One region of the Corynebacterium sp. UBA4397 genome, then DNA from elsewhere that is predicted to be linked to it. Evidence: predicted binding sites of a transcription regulator. Region 1 holds the regulator's gene; each other region holds the start of a gene.
The links. The regulator LexA, encoded in region 1, represses DNA repair genes until DNA is damaged. The targets are predictions, from matches to a motif close to CGAACANNTGTTCG.
Positions count from the first base shown of each region.

Region 2: the regulator LexA is predicted to act here: its motif matches at 1,496-1,509, upstream of B2696_RS04635 (HNH endonuclease signature motif containing protein).
Region 3: the regulator LexA is predicted to act here: its motif matches at 2,039-2,052, upstream of ruvC (crossover junction endodeoxyribonuclease RuvC).
Region 4: the regulator LexA is predicted to act here: its motif matches at 1,893-1,906, upstream of B2696_RS00570 (HNH endonuclease signature motif containing protein).

Region 1 covers NZ_DGRD01000031.1:43,862-47,686, forward strand. Annotated here, with positions in the region: gene hrpA (ATP-dependent RNA helicase HrpA) at 1-31, shown strand, start outside; gene nrdR (transcriptional regulator NrdR) at 126-584, opposite strand; gene B2696_RS06905 (hypothetical protein) at 713-838, opposite strand; gene lexA (transcriptional repressor LexA) at 1,334-2,035, shown strand; gene B2696_RS06915 (DeoR/GlpR family DNA-binding transcription regulator) at 2,323-3,105, shown strand; gene ptsP (phosphoenolpyruvate--protein phosphotransferase) at 3,199-3,825, opposite strand, start outside.
Region 2 covers NZ_DGRD01000020.1:44,721-48,545, reverse strand. Annotated here, with positions in the region: gene B2696_RS04640 ((Fe-S)-binding protein) at 1-1,332, opposite strand, end outside; gene B2696_RS04635 (HNH endonuclease signature motif containing protein) at 1,587-2,657, shown strand; gene B2696_RS04630 (ABC transporter ATP-binding protein) at 2,654-3,825, opposite strand, start outside.
Region 3 covers NZ_DGRD01000040.1:1,169-4,993, reverse strand. Annotated here, with positions in the region: gene B2696_RS08795 (DUF2029 domain-containing protein) at 1-120, opposite strand, end outside; gene B2696_RS08790 (acyl-CoA thioesterase) at 278-1,147, shown strand; gene B2696_RS08785 (YebC/PmpR family DNA-binding transcriptional regulator) at 1,256-2,011, shown strand; gene ruvC (crossover junction endodeoxyribonuclease RuvC) at 2,134-2,700, shown strand; gene ruvA (Holliday junction branch migration protein RuvA) at 2,710-3,318, shown strand; gene ruvB (Holliday junction branch migration DNA helicase RuvB) at 3,343-3,825, shown strand, end outside.
Region 4 covers NZ_DGRD01000001.1:122,194-126,018, reverse strand. Annotated here, with positions in the region: gene B2696_RS00575 (DEAD/DEAH box helicase) at 1-1,784, shown strand, start outside; gene B2696_RS00570 (HNH endonuclease signature motif containing protein) at 1,938-3,200, shown strand; gene B2696_RS00565 (DUF2269 domain-containing protein) at 3,132-3,575, opposite strand; gene B2696_RS00560 (HNH endonuclease family protein) at 3,623-3,825, opposite strand, start outside.

The sequences.
Region 1 (3,825 bases):
AATCCAAAAAGCAGCCGACAAGCTCCGCTGACCTCTCGCCGAGCCACCACCCCTGCCCTAGTCGCCGAGACTGCTGGAGCGCAGGAGGAGGAGGCGACGCGCCCTCCTCCTCCAAGGAGATAGGTCTAAAAGTCTCCGCGGTCTCTGCGCCGCATCAAGCGGATTTCGGACTCAAAGTCGTCAGCGTTCTCGAAGGACTTGTAGACAGAGGCAAAGCGCAGGTACGCGACCTCGTCGAGGTCACGCAACGGCTCCAAAATGGCGAGACCAACATCGTTAGCATTGACCTGGGAGGAGCCATGACTGCGCACGGTCTCTTCGACCTGCTGCGCAAGCTTCTTGAGCGAATCATCTGATACATCGCGCCCTTGGCACGCCCGCCTGACACCGCGAATAAGCTTGTCGCGGCTGAAAGGTTCCGCCAGACCGTTGCGTTTTAGCACCAATAGCACCGCCTTTTCCACAGTGGTGAAACGTCCTTTGCAGGCAGTGCACTCCCGGCGGCGCCGAATTGCAGAACCACCATCGACCACGCGGGAATCGATGACCTTTGACTGCTCATTATGACAAAAAGGACAGTACACGGTGCGAATCTCCTTCGAACGGTGGCGACGAGGCGCGAACAGCATTAACCGTTCCTATCCTAGTTCGCGGTAGACAGGTGAGACTAACCGGCGATACGTCTAGGAGTCCGCCTAGAGCAGTGGGCTGCCTAACGCTGCGAGGACACCCCTGTTACGTGGGGTGCTCCTGCGCCCATCCCAGGCTCTTCAGAAGCAGTAAAGCCGCCCAAGACGATGGAGATCATGAGAGCAAAGCCAAAGATGCTGCCGAGCAAATAGCTTCCTTTGTTCGAATCGTGGCTCTCGGACGGCACCTGCGCCTGCGCGCTATACCGCGCGACTTTCGCACTAGATACTGGTGGAGCGCCTGTTCTACTAATCACGCTGAGAGTGCGAACCCCTCCCGCATGTGAACATCCATTTCCCCGCCCGACAACTCGACTGCGTTCCGCCTGGGGCTCCCAGACGCTTGCCCTGCGCACTACTTGCTGGCGACGCTGTCCTGCAGCTAGATGTGCGCTATTGCGGTCTAAACGAAGTGTCATGCCATTGTCCTTTTTGTATGTAACCTATTGGCGCTTACTGTAGCGAGAGTCATTGACTGGACCCTGGCCTTAAGTCGCCATTATGTTCGAATTAGCTTCTACGTTCGATTTATAGCACGGTATCGAACACCTGTCCACACTTAGCGGATATTTCTCGAACATTCGTGCATAACGTGATATAAAAGAACGAGCACTAGTCCATAGTTCGCCCCCCGGAAGGGAACCATGCCACGCACTCCAGCCAAAAGCTCGGGAAAGCCAGACATCACCAAGCTCTCAGATCGCCAACGTCGCATCCTTGACGTCATCCATGACGCGGTGATGCTGCGTGGCTATCCGCCTAGCATTCGGGAAATTGGGGATGCTGCGGGCCTGCAGTCCACCTCTTCCGTGGCCTACCAGCTCAAACAGCTGGAGGAGAAGGGGTTCTTGCGCCGTGACCCCAATAAGCCACGCGCCGTCGACGTTCGCCACCTCGATACCGAACACTCCTCCCGCACAAAGAGGCACACCCCTGCGGCCTCTACGCCGCCTGCAGAGGATGCTTCTGTCGTTTCTTATGTTCCGGTGGTCGGTCGCATTGCCGCTGGTTCGCCAATTACGGCCGAGGAGAATATCGATACCTATTTCCCCCTTCCCGGAGATATCCTCGGGGGCGGAGAACTCTACATGCTCAAAGTTGTGGGTGATTCCATGCGGGATGCAGGCATCTTGAATGGAGATTGGGTCGTAGTCCGCTCTCAGTCTGTCGCGGAGGAGGGTGAGTTCGTGGCTGCTCTCCTTGACGGCGAGGAGGCTACGGTTAAGGAGTTCCACCGCGATTCCTCGGGCATCTGGCTCCTGCCTCACAATGAGGCCTACTCCCCCATCAAGGGCGATGAAGCCGACATCATGGGCAAAGTGGTTTCCGTATTCCGCCGCCTCTAGCGCACTGCAACGCAACAAAGGCCTGACTCGCGTTGGGTCTTTGTTGCGTTTTCACCCCCGTTTAGTTGGTTTTCCTTCGCCGCTCAGGAAAGTGACGAGTCTCTAACAGTCCACCAAAACCCCTTGTAATGGCCATTTTCCACGCTAAGGTGCCCACGATCTCCGATTATTTTTGTTTGGTTCCGTTTACTTGTTCCCAAAGTCTGTCAGAATGGAGGAATAGCACAGGGGCCGCCCCAGTAGGCTTCGGGTCCCCCATAGCCGCGAACCTGCAAAAGGAGACATACATGTACGCCGAGGAGCGTCGCCGGCAAATCGCTTCCCTCACGGCGGTGGAGGGAAGAGTCAACGTTACCGGGCTCGCAGAGCGCTTTGATGTCACCGCTGAAACGATTCGCCGAGATCTAGCCGTCTTGGACAAGGAGGGCGTGGTCCATCGTGTACACGGTGGCGCCGTGGCTTCCCGCTCCTTCCAGACCGCTGAGTTCACGCTGGACACGCGGCAACGTTCCGCTTCGGGCGCCAAGGCCGCCATCGCTCGCGCAGCGCTCGACTTCATCCCGCACGGCTCCGCGAGCATCTTCCTCGACGCAGGAACTACGATAAACGCTCTTGCTGATCTGATTGGCCAAAGATACAACAATGAGCAGGTAAGTATCGTCTCCAACTCCCTACCCATTGCTCTCTCGCTCGCCAGCAACGGCGTCCCCAACGTCCAACTCCTCGGCGGGACCGTTCGCGCCATCACGCAGGCCGTCGTGGGCGATACTGCCCTGCGCACCATGGCGCTCATGCGTGCCGACGTCGCCTTCATCGGCACCAACGCACTCACGCTAGATCATGGCTTGTCGACGGCGGACCCCCAAGAGGCCGCCATTAAATCCGCCTTTGTTACCAATGCTCACAAGGTGGTTGTCCTGTGCGATTCCAGCAAACTTGGCAACGATTATCTTGTCAGCTTCGCCGCCATTGGTGATATCGATGTCGTTGTCACCGATGCTGGAATCCCGCAGTCCTTCATCGACGCACTCAGCGAGCGCGAGATCGACGTCGTCGTCGCCGACGAATAGTGCCGCTTGAGGCCAATTAGGCCAGCAGTAGCGCAAGCAAAAGAGGTGCCTCCCCTTTTAAAGGGAAGTACCTCTTTTCGCGTTCTGGAGAGTTTAGTTCTTGAACTGCTCCATGACTTTGAACACGCTCGCACGCGCTTCGGTGGGGCCTTCTGCGTCGATAGCAGCCTCCGCCATCTTCTGGCATTCTTCGAGCGTGACCTCAGCCAACTGCGCACCAACTCCTGCCACAGCCGTCGAAGCGGCCGACAGAGAGTTGACGCCAAGACCGGTGAGAACACAAGCCAGAACTGGGTCAGCTGCAGCCTCGCCGCATACCCCGACCGGAACGTTGTTGTCCCGCCCGACCACGCACGTATGCCGGATGAGGCGAAGCACCGCCGGCTGCCACGGATCCGTAAGATAAGCCAACTGCGGGGAGAGGCGGTCAGCAGCCATGGTGTACTGCGTTAGGTCATTGGTGCCGATGGAAACAAAGTCCAAGTGCGGCATGATCGTATCCGCCATGAGCGCAGCGGCGGGAACCTCGATCATGGCTCCCGGGGTCAGCCCGCGCTCGCGGCACAGGCCGGCGAACCACTTCGCCTCAGTCGAAGTCGCGACCATAGGAGCCATTACCCACGTAGGAGCGTCCTCGCCGCGCTCCGCTGCAGCCTGCGCAATAGCATCAAGCTGGCGGGTAAGCAGGGCCTCGTTATCACGAGCAACGCGCAAGCCGCG
Region 2 (3,825 bases), on a different contig from region 1:
GACGGCGCGGGTAGTTGTGCGCCCCTGCTCGTCGTAGGCGCCGGCGCAACCGACCCAGAACAGGTACTCGAGGTCGGCGAAGTCGGTGGCGTCCTCGCCGATGATGGGGACCTCGATGCCTGCGGCGCGGGCCTCGTCGATCCAGGTGCGTCGCTCGGAGTTATTGCGGCCCCAGGGGTTGCCCTTGTTCTCGATATTCTTGAACAGTCCGCCAAGCTCGGAGGGGAAATCGGCCTCGGAGAGCACCTTGAAACGCCGTAGGTCGGAGATGTGATCGATGTGTTCGATATCGACTGGGCACTGATCGACGCAGGCTCCGCAATTGGTGCAGGCCCACAAGACATCGTCCTCGATGACTCCGGCCATGGATAGTACATCGACCCCGGCATGCGGGTTGTAGTTGTCGATGGCTCCTTGGCGCAGGTCCATGACGAGCTTCTTGGGGCTGAGCGGTTTATCGGTGTTCCAGGCGGGGCATAGGTCTTGGCAGCGGCCGCACTCGGTGCAGGTGGAGACGTCGAGAAGCATCTTCCAACTGGCGGGGGTGATGTCCTTTTCTAGATCTGGGGTGGGAATGGACTTGAGGGCTTTGGCCCCGTTGGCGTTGCGCTGGAAGAAGATATTGAAGAAGGCGAGGAAGCGGTGCCACATGACGCCCCACTGGAAGTAGTGGGAGATGAGTGCGATAAAGACCATGCCCGTCAGCAGTTTGAACAGGGCGAAGAAGCTGACGAGATCGGGGGAGGCGGGCAGGACCTTGGCCAAGTGAATAGAGACGAAGTCCGTCAGTGGCGAGCCCCCGCCATAGGTGGCGATCTTGGAGGCTTTGACCAGCAGCATGCCTAAGCCTTCGAAGAATACGACAGCCTCGACGATGCGGGCGGAAAGCGTTTGGGAGTTGAAGAAGCGGGAGCCGCGGTCGCTATCGCCAAGCTTGATGCGTACCCCGATGAGGAAACAGATTCCTACGACGGTGGCTATGGAAAGCACCTCTTCGAGCAGGTGATAGACCGGCCAGTGCTGGAGGAATGGCCACCCGGAACTGGGGGAAAAGGTCTGGATGTAGGCCTCGAACCACACCAAGATTCCGAAGAGGAAACCAACCATGACCAGCCAGTGAGCGGCGTTGACTAGGGGCCTGCCCTTGAAGTGCGTATGCCCGAAGACCTCGATGAGGACCCGTTGTAGGCGCTTGCCAGGACGGTTAGTGCGGGCAGAGTTGTCTGGTCCGCCTGACTTGATGACCTGGAAGAACCTGTATGCGCGGAATAGGAAATAGCCCCACACGGGAACCGAGACGATGATGGCGATCCAACCGAAGACGGTTGACATGGAGACTCCTTATAGCTTTGATGCGCGCAGTAGTCTACAGCTTAAAGGCTAAACCCGCGCAACCGTGAGTCCTGGATTTTGCGCTACTGCGACTGCGGTGTAGAAAATCTGTGCTAAACCCTTGTGGAAGAGTGATGTGGCGATTATTATGGGTGGTATAAATCGAATGTTTGTTCGCGTCTCGGGGGAGAGTAGTGATGCTAGAAGCGTGTTTCGCGCCTTGCAATAGGCACTGTGAGTTTGCTCAGGTGTTCATGGATTCCAACCGCCTTTATTGGCGCACCTGGCACAAGGTGCTGCCCGGCCCGGAAGATGATGCTGAACTGAGTTTTTCTCGCATCGGACGCGGCTTTGGGCTCAGCGCGTACAAAGCGGAAAGGGTATTCCTCGGACTAGACACCATGTCTTATCTCCCGCGTTTGACCCGCCTGCAGGAACAGGATTGGTTCCTGGATTATGACCGCCTCATCGCCATCGGACAGGCGCTGTTGGGCGTCAAGGATGAGGTATATGTGCACGTTGATGAGGCACTTGTGGAGTTGTTTACGCCCAGCCGTAGAAACCAGCATTTGCCGGATGCGGGGAGGATTCGGGCCACCATCGTGGAAGTTCTCGCGCAGTTCTATTCAGAGCCGGAAGGAAAAGAAAAGCCGGAATCCTATCGACTGCAGCGCAGGGGCAACCGCGCCCATCTAGAGCTCACGTTGGATGCGCTCACCCTAGAATCCGTGGACCGGTTGGTGCGCAAGCGCGCAGAGGCTGAGGGAATCTCCTTGGCGGCGGCACTGGCAGCTTTGGTCCTCGATCCGGTGAAGACCAAGCTTGTTATCAATACCTTTCAGCCGGTGGGGAGCTCCTTGGCCCACCTCGAAGGCTATGGCTTCCTGGAAGTTGATTCCGAGGATATGCGCGAGGTCGGGCCGGCGGAGGAATCTGCGTACCGGCCCAGCGCCGGGTTGCGCGCCTTCGTGGAGGGACGCGATGGCACCTGTCGTTGGCCAGGCTGCCGGGTACCTGCCCATCGCTGCCAGCTCGATCACCGAGTGAACTATCACGAGGGAGGCCCCACCAGTAGCGATAATCTCGCCAGCTTATGCCAGCATCACCACAACATAAAGACGGACAAGCGGGCCTTTTATCTTTTGGATCCGCTCACCGGGGACATCTACTGGCTTTTCGCAGACGGAACGTGGGAGTCAACTCTTCCCCAAGGGCCCATCGTTACTGATTCCGCCAACTGGAAACAAAGCGTCATTCAGAGAATCGATGCCGCAGCAGGAAGAAAAGAACGGATGCGAGGACCTATGGAGTTGAGTTTTAGTTAATCCTCTTCGGAGAACTGTGACTGGCTAAGCCGCCAATAGGCGCCGCGCTTAGCCAGCAATTCCTCGTGCGTACCTTGCTCGACTATGGCGCCGTTCTCCATGACGAGGATGACATCGGCATTGCGGATCGTCGAAAGGCGGTGAGCAATGACGAAGGAAGTGCGATCGGCGCGTAGCGCGCTCATTGCCTGCTGAACTAGCATCTCGGTGCGCGTATCGACAGAGGAGGTTGCCTCATCCAAGATGAGCAGCGCGGGTTGGGCCAGGAAGGCGCGCGCGATGGTGATGAGCTGGCGCTCGCCGGCAGATACCGCACCGCCATCTTGATCGATCACGGTGTTGTAGCCCTCCGGCAGCGAATGGACAAAGCGGTCGACGTAGGTGGCCTTGGCTGCGGCAATGACCTCCTCATCGCTGGCATCGAGGCGGCCGTAGCGGATGTTGTCCATGATGGTGCCGTCGAAGACCACGGCGTCTTGAAGCACCATGCCAACTTGGGAGCGCAGCTCGTGGCGCGGCATTTGGGCGGTGTCTATACCGTCGAGGTGGATGTGCCCGCCGTCGATGTCGTAGAAACGCATGATGAGGTTGACCAGGGTGGTCTTACCCGCACCAGTGGGGCCGACAATAGCGGCCGTCTCGCCCGGCTCGACGCGGAGGTCGAGATCCTGAATAAGGGGCGAGTCCTTCTCATATGAGAAGTCGACGCCACAAAACTCCACCAGCCCGCGGGCGCGGCCAGTTAAGTGCTGGGAATCCTTCTCGGCAGTCTCATCCGGCGAGTCGAGGAACTCGAAGACCCGCTCGGCAGAGGCGACCCCGGACTGAATCTGCTGCATCATTCCGCCGAGCTGACCCAGGGGTTGATTGAATTCGCGGGAGTATTGGATGAATGCGGTGGCGTCGCCAAGCGTCATATTGCCACTGGCCACCCGTAACCCACCGAAGACGGCGATGGCAACGTAGGAAAGGTAGGAGATGAACTGCATGATCGGCATCATCATGCCGGAGAGGAACTGGGCCATGGCCGCGGAACGGAATAGCTCCTCGTTGCGGCTATCGAATTCTTCGGACATGGCGTCGGTGCGGCCAAAAACCAGAGCCAGTTCATGGCCGGAGAAAGACTCTTCGACATGGCCGTTGAGCTGACCGGTTGAGCGCCATTGGG
Region 3 (3,825 bases), on a different contig from region 1:
CGTGAAGTAATAGATGACATCGCCGTCAGCACCAGTATCTAGGCGGCACATGGAGACGAGCAGGATTCGAGCTATTATCCAGCCAATCCAGGCGCCAATAACGGAGCGGTACTTTTTCACTCTCCGGAGTTTAATTGACTTTTGGCGTGGGTGACTATTTCAACCGCCATTTTGTGCAAAGACGAAGCATTTTCTAAGGGTATGCCGCTTCTCCCGCGTGGGCGGGGAAGTACAGTGAGAAAAGCCCTTAAACAAAGAACCTGGGAGGAGAGGTCATATGGCCAGCATCGTGGACGTGTTGGAACTGCAGGAGGAAGGAGCAGGTCACTTCATCGCTCCGGCCGTGCCCTCCCAGATTTCGCGCACCTTCGGCGGGCAAGTGGTGGCCCAAGCACTACGCGCCGCACAGCTCACTGTGAGCGAAAAGCAGGTGCACTCTCTGCACAGCTACTTCCTGCGCCCTGGTGACTCCTCGAGCCCAATGTCACTGCAGGTGGAGACTGTGCGCGATGGCCGCTCCTTTGCCGCGAGGCAGGTGCGCGCTAGTCAACACGGCAAGCTCATTTTTATCCTCAGCGCCTCCTTCCACCTTCCCGGGGAACAAGGCCCTGAGCACGCGGATCCAGCTCCGGAGGTTCCGGGGCCGCAGGAGGCAGTGCGCGGCGGTGGTGGCAAGCTGCATTCCCCGCGCATCATCTTGCCGGAGTGGCAGGATTGGGATATTCGGCTCATCCCGGAGCCAGGCCGCGATAGCGCCGCCGCAGAGAGAACTGGCTCGGGATTTCGCTATATTTGGTTCCGCTATACCGGCGCCGTTCCTGCTGAACAGAGCTTTCATCAGGCGGGGCTGGCCTATATGTCAGATATGACGCTCATCCGCTCAGCGCTCATCGAGCACCAGGGCGTGGAGGTCCAGCTGGCTAGCCTGGACCATTGCATGTGGTTCTTTCGCCCCATCCATGTAGATGAGTGGCTGCTCTATGAGCAAGTATCGCCCGCGGCAGGCGGCGGCACGGGATTAGCACAGGGAAAACTCTATAATCGCGCCGGTGAACTGGTGGCCATGACCATGCAGGAAGGGCTCATGCGCACGGTAGAAAAGCCTCTGAGAGCAGGCGGCGCGCACGGAAATTGGCAGGATGTATAGGCGCCCTCAAGCGCGCGGCAGTGAAAAGCAGGGACCGGTTTTTTCGGTGCTTGGCGCAGGCACGTATAATTGCCTGCAGTTTCTCATCCCCGATATGAAAGGGACATGATGTCCGGCCACTCTAAATGGGCTACTACCAAGCACAAGAAGGCTGCAAACGATGCCAAGCGCGGTAAGGAATTTGCCAAGCTGATCAAAAACATCGAAGTTGCAGCGCGTACGGGTGGCGGCGATCCCTCTGCAAACCCGACCCTCGATGACATGATCAAGAAGGCCAAGAAGGCCTCCGTTCCCAATGACAATATCGAGCGCGCCCGCAAGCGCGGCTCCGGTGAGGAAGCCGGCGGCGCCGACTGGGAAACCATCATGTATGAGGGCTACGGTCCCAACGGCGTTGCCATGTTGATCGAGTGCCTGACTGATAACCGCAACCGTGCCGCCACCGACGTGCGCACTGCAATGTCGAAGAACGGTGGCAACCTGGGTGAATCCGGCTCCGTGGCCTATATGTTCTCCCGCATCGGTATCGTCACCGTGGTCAAGGGCGAGCTCAGCGAGGACGATGTCCTCATGGCCGTGCTCGACGCCGGTGCCGAAGAGGTCAACGATCTCGGCGAGCGCTTTGAAGTAACTTGCGCGCCCACGGACGTTCCGGCCGTGAAGGCAGCACTGGAGGAGGCTGGTATCGAAATTGATGATTCCGATACCGATTTCCGCGCCTCGGTCGAGGTGCCCCTGGAAGCTGCGGATGCTCGCAAGATCTTCCGCCTTATTGACGCCCTCGAAGAATCCGATGACGTCCAGAACGTCTACACCAACATGGACTTGTCTGATGAGGTCCTAGCAGAGCTCGAGGAAGACTAACCTTCCTCCTGCCCAAAGCGCACATTTAGAACATGTGTGTGTATCCTAGTAAGGAATCCTGCGGCGATGTGCGTTGCAGGGAAATTACTTAGGGTCAAGGGAAGGCATGGTGGGCAGCGGCGGTGAATCTCGAGGGATTGCGAGTCATGGGGATTGACCCCGGGCTGACGCGCTGTGGGCTTTCCGTCGTGCAAGCCGGGCGGGGCCGCGCCATCATACCGGTCTCGGTCGGCGTGGTGCGCACCCCGAGCGATAAAGAACTCGCGGAGCGCCTGTTGCGCCTTTCCGTCGCAGTACGCGAATGGATGGATGATTACCGCCCCCATGTCATTGCCATCGAGCGAGTGTTCGAGCGCGGAAACGTCTCCACGGTCATGCAGACCGCCCACGCGGTAGGCGTACTCGTGCTCGCTGCTGCCGAGCGCGATATTCCTGTGCACATGTACACCCCCTCTGAGGTGAAGAAGGCCATTTCCGGCAACGGCCGCGCAGACAAAAAGCAGATGACCGTGATGATCACGCGCATCCTTGGCCTCTCGGAGGCCCCAAAGCCGGCGGATGCTGCGGATGCGCTCGCCTTGGCGGTGTGTCACTGCTGGCGTGCCCCAGCACTGGCTCGCGTGCGCGGGCCGGAGGCGGGGATACCAGGTGCCTGGCCCAGCAAGAATGAAAAGACTCGGAAAGGTTAGGTACCACAGGTGATTGCATCCCTTCACGGCGAGGTGATTAGTATCGGCCTCGACCATGCTGTCATTGAATGTGGCGGTGTGGGCTATAAGTTCCTAGCCACAGCGAACACCCTGGCCCAGCTCCAGAGGGAGCACGAGGCGCGCGTGTTGACCTCCTTGGTGGTCAAAGAAGACTCGATGACGCTCTTCGGGTTCTTCGCACCTGAGGACAGAGAAATGTTTCATCTCCTGCAGTCTGTGTCTGGTCTGGGTCCCAAACTTGCCATGGCAGCCTTGTCCGTTATGAATGCCGCCGATCTGGCGGCTGCCATCGCCGCTGCGGACTCTAAGCGCTTGCAATCAGTACCAGGTGTGGGCAAACGCATGGCGGAACGCATGGCCTTGGAGCTCAAGGACAAGGTCGCAGCCTTTAGCCCGGTGGCACCTTCCGCCGATCTTTCTCAGGCCTCGGGCGCACCAGCCGTGCTGGTGGAACAGGTTACGGAGGCACTTTTGGGCCTGGGCTTTAGTGAAAAGGCCTCCCGCCCAGTGGTGGAAGCCATCGCGGCGGAGCAGCCTGAGGCTGCCACTGCGGAAGTCTTGCGCGCCGCGCTGAGCCAGCTCGGGCGCAAGAAGTAGGCTCGGCAAGAGGAAAGGGGAAAAATGTCAGACCTTGAACGCACCGAGTTCTCTTTGCCCGAGGACCTGCAGCAGTCCGCCGCCTCGCAGGCCAGCGCCCGCAATAGTGACGTCGATGCGCAACTGCAGCCGGGGGAGCGCGACGCTGAGCGCTCGCTGCGCCCGAAGTCGCTGGGAGAGTTCATTGGCCAGCCCAAGGTGCGCGAACAGCTCTCCCTGGTACTTAATGGCGCGAAGAATAGGGGAGTCACCCCCGATCACGTTCTCCTCTCCGGGCCTCCTGGCCTAGGCAAGACAACGATGGCCATGATCATTGCTCAAGAACTGGGCACCTCTTTGCGCATGACCTCTGGGCCTGCGCTCGAACGCGCCGGTGATCTCGCCGCCATGCTCTCCAATTTGATGGAGGGCGATGTCCTCTTCATCGATGAGATTCACCGCATTGCCCGCCCTGCGGAGGAAATGCTCTACATGGCCATGGAGGACTTCCGGATCGATGTCATCGTG
Region 4 (3,825 bases), on a different contig from region 1:
ACCTCGGCCTGCCTGATGATGTGCAGCAAGCCGTTGCGAAGGTTGGGTACACCCAGCCGTCCCCTATCCAGGAACAAACCATCCCGATCTTGATGGAAGGCCGCGACGTCGTCGGCCTTGCACAGACCGGTACCGGCAAGACCGCAGCTTTCGCGCTGCCCGTCTTGTCGCAGATTGACGTCAAGGCCCGCCACCCGCAGGCCCTCGTCCTTGCCCCCACCCGTGAGCTTGCACTGCAGGTTGCGGATTCTTTCCAGACTTTCGCCGATCACCTAGGTCGCATTGAGGTGCTGCCTATCTACGGTGGTCAGGCTTATGGCATTCAGCTCTCCGGCCTGCGCCGAGGAGCACAGGTCATCGTGGGTACTCCCGGCCGTGTCATCGACCACCTAGAGAAGGGCTCACTGGATATTTCCCAGCTGCGCTTCCTCGTGCTCGATGAGGCTGATGAGATGCTCAACATGGGCTTCCAGGAGGATGTCGAGCGCATCTTGGAGGACACCCCGGAGGGCAAGCAGGTTGCTTTGTTCTCGGCGACCATGCCCAATGGCATCCGCCGCCTGTCCAAGCGCTACCTCAACGACCCAGCCGAGATCACGGTCAAGTCCGAGCGTCGCACCAACGACAACATCAAACAGCGCTACCTGCTGACCCCGCACCGTCAGAAGATGGACGCGTTCACGCGCATCCTCGAGGTCATTGACTACGACGCCATCATCGTGTTCTGCCGTACCAAGCATGAGACCGAAGAGGTAGCGGATCAGCTCAAGGAGCGCGGATACAATGCTGCTGCCATCAACGGCGACATCGCCCAGCAGCAGCGTGAGCGCACCGTTGATCAGCTCAAGGATGGTCGCCTCGACATCCTCGTGGCTACTGACGTTGCCGCGCGTGGCCTCGACGTTGACCGCATCACGCACGTGGTCAACTTCGATATCCCCAACGACACCGAGTCCTACGTGCACCGCATTGGCCGTACTGGCCGCGCGGGTCGTACCGGTGAGGCGATCTTGTTCGTCACTCCGCGCGAGCGTCGGATGCTGCGTTCCATCGAACGCGTCACCAATGCACGCTTGGAAGAGATGGAACTGCCTACCGTTGATGCCGTCAACGACAAGCGCAAAGAGCGTTTCGCGCAGGCCATCACGGATAATCTCGAGACCAAGCAAAGCGAATTGTTCCGCGGCCTAGTGCGCAAGTACTCCGAGACCAACAACGTTGCGATGGATGACATCGCTGCCGCATTGGCCGTACAGCTGCAGGGCGGAACTGAGTTCCTGCTCAAGGATCAGCCTGCCTTCAAGAAGGATCGCCGTGACCGCGACCGCTTCAGCCGCGACGACCGTGGAGACCGCGGCGACCGCGGCGACCGCGGACATCGCGGAGGATTCCGTGACCGTGATCGCGGAGACCGTGGCCCCCGTCGCCCGGATGGAGATTTCGAGACCTACCGTCTCGACGTCGGCAAGCGTCAGAACGTGCGCCCAGGCGCCATCGTCGGTGCCATTGCCAACGAGGGTGGCCTGTCCTCCAAGGACTTTGGCCGTATTACCATCGCCGTGGGGCATACCCTCGTCGATCTGCCCAAGGGCATGGACCCGCAGGTGCTCGATCGTCTCAAGGACACCCGCATCTCTGGCCAGCTGATCAACATCCAGAAGGACTCTGGCCGTCCGCCTCATCGTGGCGGCGGAGACCGTGATCGCGGAGATCGTGGTGGACGCGGTGGTTACCGCGGAAATCGCGACCGTGACCGTGGTGGTCGCGGCGGCTGGCGCGACTAAGCAATCCCAGCGTAAAAGGCCTCTAGTGAACTAGGGGCCTTTTACGTGTTTTGCGGGGTCTCACTATATTCGGGGGTAGATGTCGGTGGCATGGTTTAGGCTGTGATTCGAAAGGGTATTCGATACTTTTGTTTCACGGGGGAGTGACAACTAATGACTACCGCCTTTTATGCCAATACCAACCCAGCACACGAGGTTTCTGCTGCCGCCACAGGGCTGCGGCGGGAAGAATACTTGTTCTGGCGCTCGCTGCAGCCGGAGGAGGACGCCGATATTGACATCGTCGTGGCCACTTTGTCTGGGCTTACAGGAGCAAGTGAGGGACGCATCACGCGGATCATCTACACTTTTGTGCGCTTAGAGAAGCTTCCGCGCCTGCGTGCGGAGCAGGAGGAAAGCTTCCATCTCGACCTAGACAGGCTCATAGCCATAGATTCGGCACTGTCGAAACTGGGGGACGTCGCACAAGAGACTTTGCAGGATATCGACGAGGAACTGACCAGATACCTCTCAGCGCGCCAGCCCAACCAGAAGTTGCCTTCACATCGAAACCTGCGGCGGAAGTTGCGGGATACTTTGATGCGCAAGGACTCCTCAATCGCTGCCAAAGACCCGCGGCGTCGCCCTGCCTATGGCGTGTATCCCATGGGCAAGGATAGTGCCACACTTAGCCTCGATGTGGACTTAGAAACTGCGGCCGTCATCGACGCCAATGTCGCTTTTCTTGCTGAGCGCGACAACATCACTCGGGCAGGAGCAGCGATAGCGCTGCTTAGCGGGGAATCTGTTGCGGAGGCTAAGGTCACGCTCAATGTTTATAAGTCTGATTGTCCGGACGCGCCAGGCTTCATCCAGGAGCTGGGCTGGGTGCCGTCCGAGGTAGCTGAAAGGCTGGCTGCGCGTGCTAGTACCGTGCGTGACATGGATGCGGCACAGCGTGCCGTCTCGCCCAACTACGTCACGCCTGCTGGTATCGGCGCTTATGTTGAGGGTCGTGATGCAGTGTGCCGCTGGCCCGGTTGTGACGTTCCTGCGCAGGATGCTCAAAAGGATCATCGTATTGACTTCGCGGATGGCGGTCCGACCTCAGCGGCGAATCTCGCGAGCCTGTGTCAACACCACCACAACATCAAGACTGATGGCCGGGCTCGCTACATCATGGACCCAGTCAGTGGGGATATTGTCTGGCTCTTTGAGGATTCAACTTGGATCTACGATGAGGCCACGGGCCCTTTGGCGCCGCGGAAAAGAAACTGGGTCCGCACGGTGGCGCAGGCCACGCAGGGCAGAAGAAAAGCCGCTCACGACGAGGCGCAGCGGCTAAAGAAAGAGCTCGATGATGAGGTCTTAGACGAACATCAAGCAAGCACAGATAACCCACAAGAGGTTGAAGATCCCACCCATGGCGGCCAGTGACTTCTTGGTCGCGGCGAAGTCCTCACCAGAGTTCTCTTCGAGTGCAGCGAGGGACTTCTTCTGCTTCGGGATGATAAGGAAGAAAAGGAGGCACCAAGCAACGATTGCCACCAAGATAGCGATGTGGAACTGAATCTCGGACTTGTAGGTGGATAGGTCCGCGAGGAATACGCCGATGCCCAGGATCGGAACGATGGCAGAAATATAGCCATAGGTGCTGGTTATGTTGTGCAGAAGGCGTGCTGCGCCTAGTGCGGAGACGTCACCTTGGGATGCCTTGAGCATCTGGGACTGGTAGGTCGAGGTCGATACGCAGACGGGGCCGATTAGCAGTAGGGCGGAGATGACGTGTAGGAAAATCAGAAAAGATGTCACGGGGGTGTGTGGCCTTTCAAAGGACGGAATGTACACCCTGAGCCTATCTAACCTGGAAGCAGGAACTCGAATCGACACTGCCTACGCATCACCGAAACGTCTGCGGTAGGCAGCGAAAGCTCGTATGCGCGTGCTATCTCTGCCAGGCGTGTAGAGTAGGCGCAGCGCTTCTTCGGGGGTAGCCACTCTGAAGGGAGGCTATCGGACTTCTGTTGGTTGAGGCTGCGCTGCGTGGCCACCAGATTGAGTG